Rhodoligotrophos defluvii: one gene and its partner. The protein of the gene in region 2 interacts with the protein of the main gene of each other region in a pairwise test. Links are inferred from orthologs where the notes say so. Each region holds a gene or a part of one and is shown on either strand. Other genes may lie near its edges. The genes, in order: E4P09_RS04045 and E4P09_RS15585.

The links.
Region 1: the proteins of E4P09_RS15585 (region 2) and E4P09_RS04045 interact in binary tests that used the Escherichia coli proteins (3 or more experiments, as listed by UniProt). The link is inferred for Rhodoligotrophos defluvii from one-to-one orthologs.

What each region holds. Positions count from the first base shown.
Region 1 is NZ_SZZM01000001.1:840,743-843,957, reverse strand. What follows is about bases 126-3,025. They hold E4P09_RS04045 (sulfurtransferase TusA family protein), read right to left. Parts: upstream 1,746-3,025; coding sequence 1,506-1,745; downstream 126-1,505. Other genes in these bases: E4P09_RS04035 (multidrug effflux MFS transporter), read left to right, coding at 2,328-3,025; E4P09_RS04040 (MarR family winged helix-turn-helix transcriptional regulator), read left to right, coding at 1,933-2,331; E4P09_RS04050 (CobW family GTP-binding protein), read left to right, coding at 321-1,499; E4P09_RS04055 (D-alanyl-D-alanine carboxypeptidase family protein), read left to right, coding at 126-337. Also shown: more of E4P09_RS04055, read left to right, coding at 1-125; more of E4P09_RS04035, read left to right, coding at 3,026-3,215. UniProt on the Escherichia coli protein: Sulfur carrier protein involved in sulfur trafficking in the cell. Part of a sulfur-relay system required for 2-thiolation during synthesis of 2-thiouridine of the modified wobble base 5-methylaminomethyl-2-thiouridine (mnm(5)s(2)U) in tRNA.
Region 2 is NZ_SZZM01000003.1:270,237-273,534, reverse strand. The notes cover bases 66-3,048. They hold E4P09_RS15585 (cysteine desulfurase family protein), read right to left. Parts: upstream 2,134-3,048; coding sequence 997-2,133; downstream 66-996. Other genes in these bases: E4P09_RS15580 (alpha/beta hydrolase), read left to right, coding at 2,475-3,048; sufB (Fe-S cluster assembly protein SufB), read right to left, coding at 66-955. Also shown: more of sufB, read right to left, coding at 1-65; more of E4P09_RS15580, read left to right, coding at 3,049-3,128; E4P09_RS15575 (hypothetical protein), read right to left, coding at 3,186-3,298. UniProt on the Escherichia coli protein: Master enzyme that delivers sulfur to a number of partners involved in Fe-S cluster assembly, tRNA modification or cofactor biosynthesis. Catalyzes the removal of elemental sulfur from cysteine to produce alanine.

The DNA of each region.
Region 1 (3,215 bases), on a different replicon or contig from region 2:
ATTCGGTACTCCACAAGCCGCCACCGAGATGATGAACAAGTGGCTGCTCGCCACCCGCTATGTCTTTTATGGCGGGCGGGGCACCATCCTGCGCGTGCCCTACAAAGGCGACTATCTGGTGCTGGTGGATGATCTCAACCAAACTCAGACGCAGTCGGTCTGCAGCTATTTGCGCTCGAACAATGCGCCGTGCCAGATCATGAGCCCGGATGTGTTCGTGAGGCTCGCCGAGGAGAACAGGGAAGAGGTCGCCCAGGGCAAGGGTCCCAACGTCAAAGTGGAAGCGGCCGGCGGAGCGGCCAACGCGCCTGCGCAGGGCAATGGCAACGAGGAGTGACGCTTCCGGACGCCGGCCTTCCCCGGGTGAACCGCTGCCGGTTTCCGTGCTCACCGGATTTCTCGGCGCCGGCAAGACAACGCTGCTGAACCGTCTGCTGACCGACCCCGGCCTAAGCCGCACCGCCGTCATCATCAACGAGTTCGGCGAGATCGGCCTCGACCACCTCCTGGTCGAGCACAGCACGGACAATGTGATCGAGATGTCCAGCGGCTGCCTCTGCTGCACCATTCGCGGCGATCTGGTGGACACGCTGGTTGGGTTGCTGGAGCGTCGGGACGACGGCGAGATCGCGGCCTTCGACCGGATCATCATCGAAACCACCGGCCTTGCCGACCCGGCGCCGGTGCTGCACGTGCTGATGGCTCACCCGCTGCTGGTGCAACGGCTGCGGCTCGACAGCGTCATCACTGTGGTGGACGCGGTGAGTGGCTTCGCAACGCTGGACGCCCATGCGGAAGCGGTTAAGCAGGCGGCCATGGCCGACCGTCTCGTTCTCACCAAGACGGACCTTGCCACAGACACCGCAGCGCTGGTGGCATTGAGGCAGCGGCTTGCCGCCCTCAACCCGGGGGCGCCGGTGCTCGATGCCGCGCAGGACGGCATCGAGGCATCGAGGCTGCTGAATGCGGGCCTGTACAATCCCGAGACCAAGACCATCGAGGTGGCGCGCTGGCTGGCCGAAGAGGCCTATGCCGCGGGGAATGACGACCACGGGCACAACCACAACCATAACCATGATCATGCCCACGATCACCCCGTCCTTGGTCATGACGTCAATCGCCACGATGACCGCATCCGCGCCTATTGCATCACCACGCCGCAGCCGATCGGTGAGACGCCGTTCGGACTGTTTCTGGAGCTGCTCAATGCGCAGTACGGCAAGGATCTCCTGCGCATGAAGGGTATCGTCAAGCTGGCGGAGGACCCGGACCGGCCAGTCGTGGTACATGGGGTGCAGGGCATGCTGCATCCCCCGTTGCGCCTGGACCAGTGGCCAGGGAGCGACCGGCGCACACGCCTGGTCTTCATCACCCGCGACGTGGAAAGGGAACGGGTGGAGGCGCTACTCAACGCGTTCACCGATCGTCTCACCGGATCGGGCGCAGGCCTCAGCGACAAGACCTTGTCCCTGGATGACTCGACCGGCCTCCTGTCGTGAGGCCTGTCACCTCTCGCCGCGACGAATGACGAAGCGATAGATCCCGTTCTCAACGGTCTGGGCGATCAGCGCGTGCCCGGCTTCCGCGCAGAAATGGGGAATGTCGATCGCGGACATGGGGTCGGTGGCTTCAACCTGCAGAACCGCGCCTGGTGCCAGCATCAGCAGCCGCTTGCGCGCCTTGAGCACGGGCCAGGGGCATTGCAAGTCTCGTGCGTCCAAAATGGCTATGTCGGGTGTAGACATAGGGCGCTTTTGCCACGGTTTGCCGCGTCTTGCCATTCTTTGTCGCAGGCGATGCGGCTGCCTTTCCTCTTCAATGCGGGCAAACATTCTTATATCTAGTACGGTTGCCTTATTATAGCGTTCCCTGTTCTTTATGCCTTCCCCCACGGAACATTTCGGCTTCCTTCTCTTCGAGGTTGCGCGCCTGATGCGGCGGCGCACGGACCGGGCGCTCGATCGCGCCGGGCTGGGGCTCACGTCCGGCGAGGCGCGCACGCTGGCCTATGCCGCCAAGTTCGAAGGATCGCGGCAGACCACGCTTGCAGAACTGATGGGCGTAGAACCCATGACGCTGGTGGGCTTTCTCGACAAGTTGGAGGCGCGGGCCCTGGTGCAGCGCGTGCCGGACCCGGATGACCGGCGTGCGAAGCTTGTGCACGTCACCGAAGCCGCCAGGCCGATCGTGACCCGTGTCGCAGAGATTGCCGCCGTAACGCGCGCCAGTGCTACAGACGGCCTGTCGCCGGAGGTGGTGGATGAGCTCCGCCAGATCCTGCAGCTCATGCGTAGCAATCTGATGGCCGACGAAAAGGAGCCGAAGGCTTGACCCCGTTGATGTCGCCGACTCGCACCGCCATCATGGGCGGCCTGCTCGTGGCCATGGGCTCGATCAGCATGGCGCTCTATACGCCCGCCATGCCGGCCCTGGTGCACACCTTCCAGACGGACCCGGCCACCATCAAGCTGACCCTCTCGGTGTATTTTGCCGGGTTCTCCGTGGCACAGCTGATCAGCGGTCCGTTCTCCGATGCCTTTGGCCGGCGACCGACCACCCTGGCTTTTTTCGCGATTTATATTGCCGGCAGCCTGATCTGTGCCGTCACCCCGACCGTGGATTGGCTGCTGGCGGGGCGGGTGCTCCAGGGGATCGGCGCCGCGGCTGGCGTGGCGCTGTCGCGCGCCATCGTGCGGGACCAGTTCACGGGCCAAGCCTCGGCGCGCATCATGAACGCCATCGGCATGACCCTGGCCCTCGGACCGGCCATCTCGCCCACCCTGGGCGGGATCCTGCTCACCTCCTTCGGCTGGCACGCCATCTTCATCGCCATGGTGCTCTATGGGGCAGGACTGGCGGCGCTGGTGGTGTTTGCGCTGCCGGAGACGTTGGCCGAGCGCGACCCTTCGAAGCTGCGTCCACGCACCATGCTGCGCAACTACGCCATGCTGATCCGTGATGGCCGGTTTGCGAAGCCAACCCTGGTGATCGCGCTGTGCCTTGGCGGCCTTTATACAATGGCGGCCATCCTGCCCTTCGTGCTGGTCGACAAGGTGGGCCTGACGCCGACGCAATTCGGCCTGGGCATGCTGATGCAGTCCGGTTCGTTCCTGGCCGGCGCGATGATCGTGAGCCAGATCCTCAGGCATCGGGACGCACGCAAGGTGGTGCCGGTGGGACTTGGCGCGATCCTGATCTCCGGCATCGCCATGGCC
Region 2 (3,298 bases):
AGTTCACACCCCGGCAGTCGCCGCGCTTGGTGACGAAGTTGAACACGCCACCCTTGCCCTCAGCATCGCCGGGATACCAGTTCTGCACCGTGGAATACTTGATCTCCGCGTCATCCAGCGCGATCAGCTCGACCACGGCCGCATGCAGCTGGTTTTCGTCGCGCATCGGCGCCGTGCAGCCTTCGAGATAGGAGACGTAAGAACCCTTGTCGGCGATAATCAGGGTGCGTTCGAACTGGCCGGTGTCCTTTTCGTTGATGCGGAAATAGGTGGACAGCTCCATGGGGCAGCGCACGCCCGGCGGCACATAGACGAAGGAGCCGTCGGAGAACACGGCCGAGTTCAGCGCAGCGAAGAAATTGTCGGACTGCGGCACCACCGAGCCCAAATACTTCTTTACAAGCTCGGGATGGTCCCGCAGCGCTTCCGAGATCGAGCAGAAGATCACGCCCGCCTTGGCCAGCTCTTCCTTGAAGGTGGTAACCACGGACACGGAATCGAACACCGCGTCCACGGCCACGCGCGTCCGCTCGGCGCCCTCGCCATCGGCTCCATCCAGCCGCGCACCCTCGACGCCCGCCAGAATGGCCTGCTCGCGCAGGGGAATGCCGAGCTTCTCATAGGTGCGGAGCAGCTCCGGATCGACCTCGTCCAGGCTCTTCGGGCCCGAGCCCTGCTTCTTGGGTGCCGCGTAGTAGTAGAGATCCTGATAATCGATCTTGTGATAGCTGACCCGCGCCCATTTCGGCTCGTCCATGGTGAGCCAGCGGCGATAGGCATCGAGCCGCCATTCCAGCATCCAGGCAGGCTCGCCCTTCTTCTCCGAGATGAAGCGGATGATGTCCTCGTTCAGGCCCTTGGGGGCCTTCTCGACCTCGATCTCGGTGGTGAAGCCGTACTTGTACTTGTCCACGTCGATGGCGCGGACCTTTTCGATCGTCTCGAGATCAGCCATTCCTCTTCCTCACATCATCCCGTGCGCCGCCAGCGTCGTCCTCAGGCGGCATATTGTGTCCGCTTCCGCTCAACAATGCGTGCAAGGCTGGCAAGCAACCTATCGATATCGGCCTCGGTGCTCGACCAGCCCAGGCTCACGCGAATGGCGCCGCTGCTCAGTTCATCACCCACGCCCATGGCGGCCAGCACGTGGGAGCGGGCGACCTTGCCCGACGAGCAGGCAGAACCGGAGCTCACCGCAATACCGTCGAGGTCCAGCGCCACAAGCAGCAGCTCCGCGCTGATGCCCGGCACCGCAAAGCAGCTGGTATTGCTGAGCCGCTCGGTACCGGATCCGAAAATGACCGCGTCGGGCGCAAGCTCAACCAATGCCGTCTCGAACCGGTCGCGCAAGGCCGCAAGTCGGGACGGCTCACTCGCCCTCGCCAGAGACCGCTGCGCCGCTTGGACCGCAGCGCCGAAGCCGGCGATCCCCGCCACATTTTCCGTGCCGGCGCGGCGCCGTTTCTCCTGGCCACCGCCCCACATATGGGGGCGCAAGTTCAGATTATCACGTACAATAAGCGCACCGGTGCCCTGCGGCCCGCCGAGCTTATGACCACTGACCGACATCATGTCGAGATCGAGCACGGGCCAGGAAAGCGACAGCCGACCAGCGGCCTGAACCGCATCCACATGCACCAGGGCACCGCGGTCATGCGCCAAGCGCGCAATCTCGGCGATGGGCTGGATAACGCCCGTCTCGTTGTTGGCGGCCATGACCGACACCAGGGTCGGCCCCGGATCGGCGAGCAGACTCTCGAGCTGATCGAGATCGATGACGCCGGCCGAATTCGTGCGGACCGTCACGAGCGCGCATCCACGAGCCTGGGCCGGCTCCAGGATGCTGGCGTGCTCGACCGCCGATACCACGATGCGTTCGACCGGCGCACCGAAGATCGCCAGGTTGTTCGCTTCCGTGGCGCTGCTGGTGAAGACCACCATTTCCGGCCGGGCCCCGACCAGGGCCGCCACTTCACCCCGCGCCTCTTCGATCAGTCCGCGTGCACGGCGGCCCTCATAGTGCACCGACGAGCCGTTGCCAACCACATCGAGCGCGGCAGTGACGGCGGCACGGGCTTCCGGCCGCAACGGCGTGGTCGCGTTATGGTCGAGATATGTGCGCAAGCCCGTCATGCGACCATTGGTTTCAGTGCGTGTTGGTTTAGCGGAACGGCCGGATGGGGACGGTCGCTCAAGCATTTCCCTTGGCGTGCTGAGCGTTACCATCCCGTCCCTGCCATTGGAGCCTGCAACCGAGCTGCGACCGCGAGGCCACCATCAAGCGCGAATTACTTGAAACCAGACGCCGGGCTTGTGATATGAAACGTCGGCGGCCGGTCCGTACCCTTGAACAATTCTAAGGTGCATATAGAAAACCTGACTGGCCGAGTCAACAAATGGTCTGGGGCCTTTCCGCTTGGTGAGAGCGGGGGGCTTGTTTTGGAATTGGTCAAGAGAGCACACCGAGGATCGACATGCCGGAAGTGATTTTCAACGGGCCAGCGGGTCGCATCGAGGGCCGCTATCACCATAACAAGGGCCCGAACGCGCCGGTTGCCGTGATCTTGCACCCGCACCCGACCTTCGGCGGCACGATGAACCATCCGATCGTGCACGCCCTGTACTACGCGTTCGTGCGGCGGGACTTCTCCGTGTTGCGCTTCAATTTTCGCGGGGTTTCCCGCAGCCAGGGCGTGTTCGACAACGGCGCGGGCGAGCTGTCGGACGCGGCTGCAGCACTCGACTGGGTGCAGGTGATCAACAGGGATGCGCGCAGCTGCTGGATCGCCGGCTTCGACTTCGGCTCATGGATCGCCATGCAGCTCTTGATGCGCCGGCCGGAGATCGAGGGCTTCATCTCCGTTGCGCCCATGGCCAACCATTACGATTTTTCGTTCCTCGCCCCATGCCCCGCGTCCGGCATCTTCATCAATGGCGAAAAGGACGCGGTGACCGCGCCCGAGCACGTGACCAGCCTGGTCAGCAAGCTCAAGACCCAGCGCGGCATCACCATCGAGCACAAGCTGGTGCCCGGCGCGAACCATTTCTTCGAAAACAAGCTCGACGAGCTGATGGAAGTGGTCGAAGACTATATCGACCGCCGCCTGGCCCAGAGCGAGGCGGCTTAAGGACAAGAGGCCGCCATCGCTGCCGGGCCGAATGGACAACTTCCGGAAAGCTTACGTCTAGCTCACCCGCCACTCCTGCTCCACCAGACGCAGGTGAGACGGGATGGCTCCGGCGCAGGCCTGGTGCGCCACGCGCACCTCGGCAAGGGTTGCCTCGATGCTGGTGCGCC